3 regions of the Pedobacter sp. WC2423 genome follow, and region 2 is predicted to be linked to each of the others. Evidence: riboswitches for the same ligand, from Rfam matches in the RefSeq annotation. Region 2 holds a riboswitch; each other region holds the start of a gene.
The links. Region 2 has a riboswitch for S-adenosylmethionine ahead of AB3G38_RS18945 (SusC/RagA family TonB-linked outer membrane protein). Riboswitches for the same ligand answer to the same signal wherever they lie in the genome.
Positions count from the first base shown of each region.

Region 1 (2,272 bases), 1.0 Mb from region 2:
CACTTTCACGGAATTTGTCCTCTCCTTCTTTGAGTGAAATCGAGTTGACAATCCCTTTTCCCTGTAAACATTTTAAACCGTTTTCAATGACGCTCCATTTAGAGGAATCGACCATGATCGGCAGTTTGGAAATATCAGGTTCTGAAGCAATCAGGTTCAGGAATTTCGTCATTGCAGCTTCAGAGTCCAGCATTCCTTCATCCATGTTCACGTCAATGACCTGCGCACCACCTTCTACCTGTTGTCTGGCAACGGCAAGTGCAGCTTCGTAATCACCGCTTAAAATTAACCTGGAAAATTTTGGGGAGCCCGTGATATTGGTTCTTTCACCAATGTTGACAAACATGCTTTCGGGCGTAATGGTTACGGGTTCAAGTCCGCTCAGGCGAAGATATTTAGGTATTTCTGGTATTTGTCTTGGGGTAATATTTTTGGCTTTTGCGGCAATAGCTGCGATATGGTCTGGCGTGGTGCCACAACAACCACCCACAATATTCACAAAGCCGTGCTGAATGAAGTCTCCAACTAAAGTAGCTGTTTCATTAGGCATTTCATCATAAGCGCCAAATTCATTCGGTAAGCCTGCGTTAGGATATGCGGATACGTAACAGGGTGCTTTGGCAGCCAGTTCTTCAATATGGGGCCTCATGTCTTTTGCACCCAGTGCACAGTTGAAACCGATGCTGAGTGGGTTGGCATGAATGATTGAATTCAGGAAAGCTTCTACAGTTTGTCCGGACAGTGTTCTGCCTGATGCATCTGTAATGGTTCCGGAAATCATGATCTCAATTTTACGTCCTATAACTTCTTCGTATTTTTTGATTGCAAATATTGCTGCTTTCGCATTTAAAGTATCAAAAATTGTCTCAATTAATAACAGGTCAGATCCGCCGTCAACAAGACCCCTGATTTGTTCATAGTAAGCGTCAACGAGTTCATCAAAGGTTAAAGCCCGGTATCCAGGATCATTCACGTCTGGTGAGATAGACAAAGTACGGTTAGTAGGCCCTACAGCGCCTGCAACAAAACAAACGCGGTCTGGATTTGCAGCCATGAATTCAGTAACTGCTTCTTTGGCAATTTTAGCGCCTTCGAAACTCATTTCATAGTCCAGTTCTTCCATCTTATAATCCGCAAGAGAGATTCTTTGCGTACTAAAAGTATTGGTTTCAATGATATCTGTACCTGCTTTAAGGTATTCTGTATGTATAGCTTTGATGATATCAGGACGCGTAATATTCAGCAGGTCATTATTCCCTTTGACATCGCATGGGTGATTCGCAAAGCGCTCTCCTCTAAAGTCTTCTTCAGTCAGGATATAGCGCTGAATCATGGTGCCCATTGCCCCATCGATGATTAGTATTCGTTTTTTAAGCTCTTCTCTTATGCTCATTATCTGTGTTGTGGATAGCCGTTTGTCTGTATTCAAGCCACTAGTGCAATGCGATGTAGTATCTTAAAGACAGAAAATTTTATATAAAGGCCTAATCAGAAATCCAGTGTCGGATCGAATTAACTTATCTGTCAGGAACAGCCGGAACTGTTCGAGTAGAATGTAGCACCTTGTAAGCACAGGTTGCTAAGACTTCGTCGGGTCTAATCCCTCCGTCTTTCTTTATAAGCTTGGTACAAAAATGCAACAAAGAAAAATCATTTCCAAGCAAATAGAGTTTAAAGCATATAATATTGCAAAAATCAGGTAATTTGAATGGTGGTACGAAACAATGTTCTGCGGGGTCAAAAAAAAAGCCGGTCAGCTTTAAAACTGACCGGCTTCCTTTGTAAGGATGCTGACTTATTTTCTTCCTCCGAATATTCTCAATAAGAAGATGAAAATGTTCAGGAAGTCAAGGTATAATGACAAAGCGCCCATGATCGCTAATTTCTTAGTATCATCAACAGCCATAGTACCACCGTTTTCTTCGATACCTGCACCGATACGTTTTAGTTTCTGAACGTCATAAGCAGTTAATGCAGTGAAGATCGCTACACCAAAGAAGCTCATGATATAGTCAAAACCGGAACTTTTCAGGAACATGTTAATTACACTGGCAATCACCAGGCCTACTACACCAATCATTAAGATTGATCCGAATTTACTTAAATCCGTGTTGGTGGTATAACCTAATACAGCCATTAAACCAAATATTCCTGCCGCAGCAGCAAAACAAGCCACTACTGAACTTGTTGTATAAATCAATAAGATGAAACTCAGACTGACACCGGTCAATACTGAATACAGAATAAATACACCTAATAAAGCGCTGTATGA
Region 1 is NZ_CP162005.1:3,568,459-3,570,730, reverse strand. Features, by position in the region: gene metH (methionine synthase) at 1-1,393, opposite strand, end outside; SAM riboswitch class I at 1,515-1,624, opposite strand; gene AB3G38_RS14680 (Bax inhibitor-1/YccA family protein) at 1,796-2,272, opposite strand, start outside.
Region 1: linked by a shared signal. The riboswitch ahead of metH (methionine synthase) and the one ahead of AB3G38_RS18945 (SusC/RagA family TonB-linked outer membrane protein) in region 2 are both predicted to bind S-adenosylmethionine.

Region 2 (2,272 bases):
AACATCTTCAGGCAAATCTTACCCTATATAATTCCTTTTTAGTACCCATGGCCGAACCTTTAGGTGGACAGGTTTACTGGTCAATGGAAGATTACAATATTTTACAAAAAGACAGTGAAGAAAAGTTGCGTACACTGGGCGCCAGGTTAGCAGAAGAACTCTCTACGCTTCCGGTTAATGCCTTCAGACCTGTTATAGACTTCAAATGCCAGGAAGGGCCTCTATACCGGCATATTCATAGATTATCTTCAGACAGGGACCTGATGTTATTAGTGATGGGCACACACCGGAAAGGTTTGGGTTCTTTGATTATGGGTAACCATATGCGCGAAATTATAGGTGCTGTATCCCTGCCTGTACTGATCGTACCAGAAAACCAAAGCTTTAAAAAGCTGGACAAGCTTGTTTTCGCAACAGATATGGAGGATAGTGATCTGGATATTATTCAGGCACTGACAGCATTCGCAAAACCATCTCACGCAGAAATTACATTAGCCCATATACAGCATCCGGATACCTCAGAAGCCGATACTAAAAAATTAGTCACCAACTTTCTGGAAGATGTAGCCAATAAAATAAATTACCCCAAAATTTATTACCGGGCAGTGGAACATACGCCTGTTAAAACAGGTTTAAAATGGCTGGCAGAAAATGTGACCTGTAATTTGTTCGTGATGGTACATCGCCATAAAACTTTTCTGGAGCAGCTTTTCAATTTAAGCAATACACAAAAGATGGCAGCAAATACTAATTTACCACTACTTATTTTCCCTTGTGCAGAAAATGCGGAGCCTGGACTGAACTCAAGCCTGGAATCTGGTTACCAGGAAAATATAATCGCTGCTGCACTCAGTTAGCCTGACATAAAAAAAAGATATAGCATAAACAAATTTCCAATTCTAAATCAAAAGGCCATTCTTTAACCAGAGAATGGCCTTTTTCAGGTAATTTACCTTTTCAAAACAGCAACCAATTGTCTGCCAAATCTCAAAATATCCTACTAATAAAATATATACTATAGATTTAGTAGTTTATTTATATATTTGCCCGACAATTAGCTGTTCATTGATTTCTACTTATCAAGAAAGACCGAGGGAAAGGCCCTATGAAGTCTTAGCAACCTATACACCCCAGATTGTAAAAGGTGCTAACTCCTATCCACTTTAAGCGGAAAAGATAAGTGACAGATATACCTATAAAATAAATCGGTTGCTGTCATCTATTCCCTTAATTATTCCTGATAAATAGCGCTGTTCAAAGGACACCATATGTAATAAATTGAATTAAATACACCAATTATATAACTAGACCATTAATATGTATAAAACTTACAAATACTTATTCGGGATCCTGCTATCCTTTATAATCGTACAGACTGCTGCGGCACAAACCGCTAAAATTACCGGAGTGGTCACCGAGAAATCTAACGGCCAACCTGTCCCTGGCGTAAGCATCTCCGTTAAAGGCACAAATACGGGTACGCAAACTGATGGAAATGGTAAGTTCTCCATCATCGCTAAACCAAATGATATCTTAAAAATCATATCTATTGGTTATGCGACTCAGGAAATCAAAGTAACTTCAACAAATCCGGTAACTGTTCAGCTGGATGAATCTTCTAATGAATTAAGCGAAGTCGTAGTAACGGCTTTGAATATCCCTAAAGAGAAAAAATCATTAGGTTATTCGGTACAGGAGTTAAAATCAAAAGATATCTCCGAAGCAAAAGAAACCAACTTGCTGAATTCTATATCAGGTAAGGTAGCTGGTGTACAGATCACCAACAGCCAGGGAGATATGGGTTCTTCCAGGATTATTATCCGTGGAGAAACTTCTATTTCAGGAAACAATCAACCCCTGTTCGTAATCGATGGAGTACCGGTAGACAATTCACAAAATTTAGGTTCAGGTGGCTCGCGGGATTTTGCGAATACGATTTCTGATATCAATTCGGAAGATATTGAATCGATGAGTGTGCTGAAAGGCCCTAACGCCGCCGCGCTTTACGGTTCCCGTGCTGCGGCCGGTGTAGTATTGATTACCACGAAAAAAGGTAAAAACTCTCCGGGTTTAGGAATCAGTGTAAACTCCAATGCTACCTTTTCTACTTTGTTAACCATTCCATCTTATCAGAATTCATTCGGACAAGGTGCCAACGGTCAGTTCAGCTATGTAGATGGTAAAGGCGGAGGTCTGAATGATGGCGTTGATGAAAGCTGGGGCCCAAGATTGGACGGTCGTTTAATCCCACAATTTAATTCTAACGGAGTAC
Region 2 is NZ_CP162005.1:4,569,351-4,571,622, reverse strand. Features, by position in the region: gene AB3G38_RS18950 (universal stress protein) at 1-857, shown strand, start outside; SAM riboswitch class I at 1,074-1,183, shown strand; gene AB3G38_RS18945 (SusC/RagA family TonB-linked outer membrane protein) at 1,318-2,272, shown strand, end outside.

Region 3 (2,272 bases), 2.4 Mb from region 2:
GTGCAGATGCATGTGCTTTTTCTTCTGGAAATACAGCTGGAATGACCCTTTTTCAGGCCTTACCTCCTGGCAGCCATATCATTGCCCCCGACGACATGTACTGGGGATTTAAAAAACAATTACAATCTATCTTTGAAGGTATCCTGACCATAGATTTTATTGACCTGACTACCACATCCACGCTGGAGAATTATATTAAAAGCAATACAGTGATGATATGGATAGAAACCCCTTCAAATCCCTTATTAAAAATTACGGATCTGGAGCTTATTGCGGCCATCGCTAAAAAACATCAGCTCATTCTTGCCTGTGACAGTACATTTGCCTCACCATGTTTTCAAAACCCCATTCTACTGGGCGCGGATATTGTGATGCACTCCTCTACTAAGTATATCGGAGGTCACAGTGATGTATTAGGCGGTGTTCTGATCACGGCCACTAAAAATGAATTTTGGGATAAAATCAGGAATATCCAGCAGATCGGAGGCGCAGTGCCATCCCCCTTTGATTGTTTTCTATTACTAAGAAGTATCAAAACATTACCTTACAGAATGCGCGGACACGCAGAGAATGGTATGGCACTGGCAAAATACCTTGCTGAACATCCAAAAGTTGAAACCGTCTATTATCCCGGGCTGCCTTCACATCCTCAACATGAGATCGCGAAAAAACAAATGAGTGCTTTTGGCGGCATGTTATCTATATTAATTAAAGGTGATGCTGCAAATGCAAAAAGAATAGTGAACAAAGTGAAACTATTTGCGCAGGCTACAAGTCTTGGTGGCGTAGAAAGCCTGATTGAACACAGAGCATCTGTAGAAGGCCCTGACACCAAAACACCACAGAATTTAATTCGGATATCAGTTGGACTTGAGCATATCAATGACCTGATTGCCGATCTGGAGCAGGCTTTAGCTTAAATAAAGCCATTAAACAGATTCAAATACCCAATTTAAATAACTAGAAAACAGAATATTAATTATTTTTCAGAATATTATTTTGGAAGTTTACACAAATACGCTACATTTGTAATTATATAGCGAAAGCTATTCAAGTCAACCCGCAATCTGGGTTTGATTTATAAAGAAGTGGCGAGAGACAGGCTCCGTGACCCACTGGCAACCCTCCCAAATGGAGAAGGTGCCAATTCCTGACCAGTTTGCATAGTGCTTTCTGGAAAGATAAATTAAGACAAAATGAAAACTAACCACCAACCATCGCAATCAGGCGACTCCGTTTCTTACACGATCAAGTATCTGCAAGCCCTTGCATGTATGTGTTGTTGCATCGGCTAAAAACAATCTTCCACGTAAAATTAGTATGAGTTCAACCGGAAGGCCTCTTTTCAGAGGTATGCAATCCCATATACGGATTTTGCAATCATCTCAAATACCGTATGACGCTATAAAAATCCATTTTATCATTTTAAATCAGCGAAATCATGTCAGCAAATTATAGATTCGAAACACTACAACTTCATGCAGGTCAGGAAATTGACCCAACAACAGGTTCAAGAGCAGTACCTATTTATCAAACTACTTCCTATGGATTTAAAAGTGCCGAACACGGTGCAAATCTATTTGCATTAAAAGAATTCGGTAATATTTATACCCGCTTAATGAACCCAACTACAGACGTTTTTGAAAAACGTGTAGCTGCACTTGAAGGTGGTGTTGCGGGACTTGCAGTTGCCTCAGGACAGGCAGCTCAGTTTATTGCCTTAAACAATATCCTGGAAGCCGGTGATAACTTTGTTTCCTCTCCTCACCTGTATGGAGGCAGCTATAATCAATTTAAAGTTGCTTTTAAACGCTTGGGTATAGAAGTAAGATTTGCTGAAACAGATGACACACAAGATTTCGAAGCTAAAATCGATAAAAACACCAAAGCAATTTATCTGGAAAGTATTGGCAATCCATCATTCAGTATCCCTGATTTCGAAAAACTTTCTCTGATTGCTCAAAAATATGACCTGCCTTTAATTGTAGACAATACATTTGGTGCTGCTGGATATTTATTCAAACCACTTGAACATGGTGCTCACATTGTGGTACAATCTGCCACCAAATGGATTGGCGGGCATGGAACAAGTATTGGCGGTGTTATTATAGATGGTGGAAACTATAACTGGGGAAATGGTAAATTCAAACAGTTCACCTCCCCTTCTGAAGGTTACCATGGCCTGGTCTTTAATGACGTATTTGGAATTGGAAGTGACTTTGGAAATATCCAGTTTATTATCCGTGCAAGAGTAGAAGGCTTAAGAGATTTC
Region 3 is NZ_CP162005.1:983,182-985,453, reverse strand. Features, by position in the region: gene AB3G38_RS03725 (PLP-dependent aspartate aminotransferase family protein) at 1-920, shown strand, start outside; SAM riboswitch class I at 1,076-1,188, shown strand; gene AB3G38_RS03720 (O-acetylhomoserine aminocarboxypropyltransferase/cysteine synthase family protein) at 1,442-2,272, shown strand, end outside.
Region 3: linked by a shared signal. The riboswitch ahead of AB3G38_RS03720 (O-acetylhomoserine aminocarboxypropyltransferase/cysteine synthase family protein) and the one ahead of AB3G38_RS18945 (SusC/RagA family TonB-linked outer membrane protein) in region 2 are both predicted to bind S-adenosylmethionine.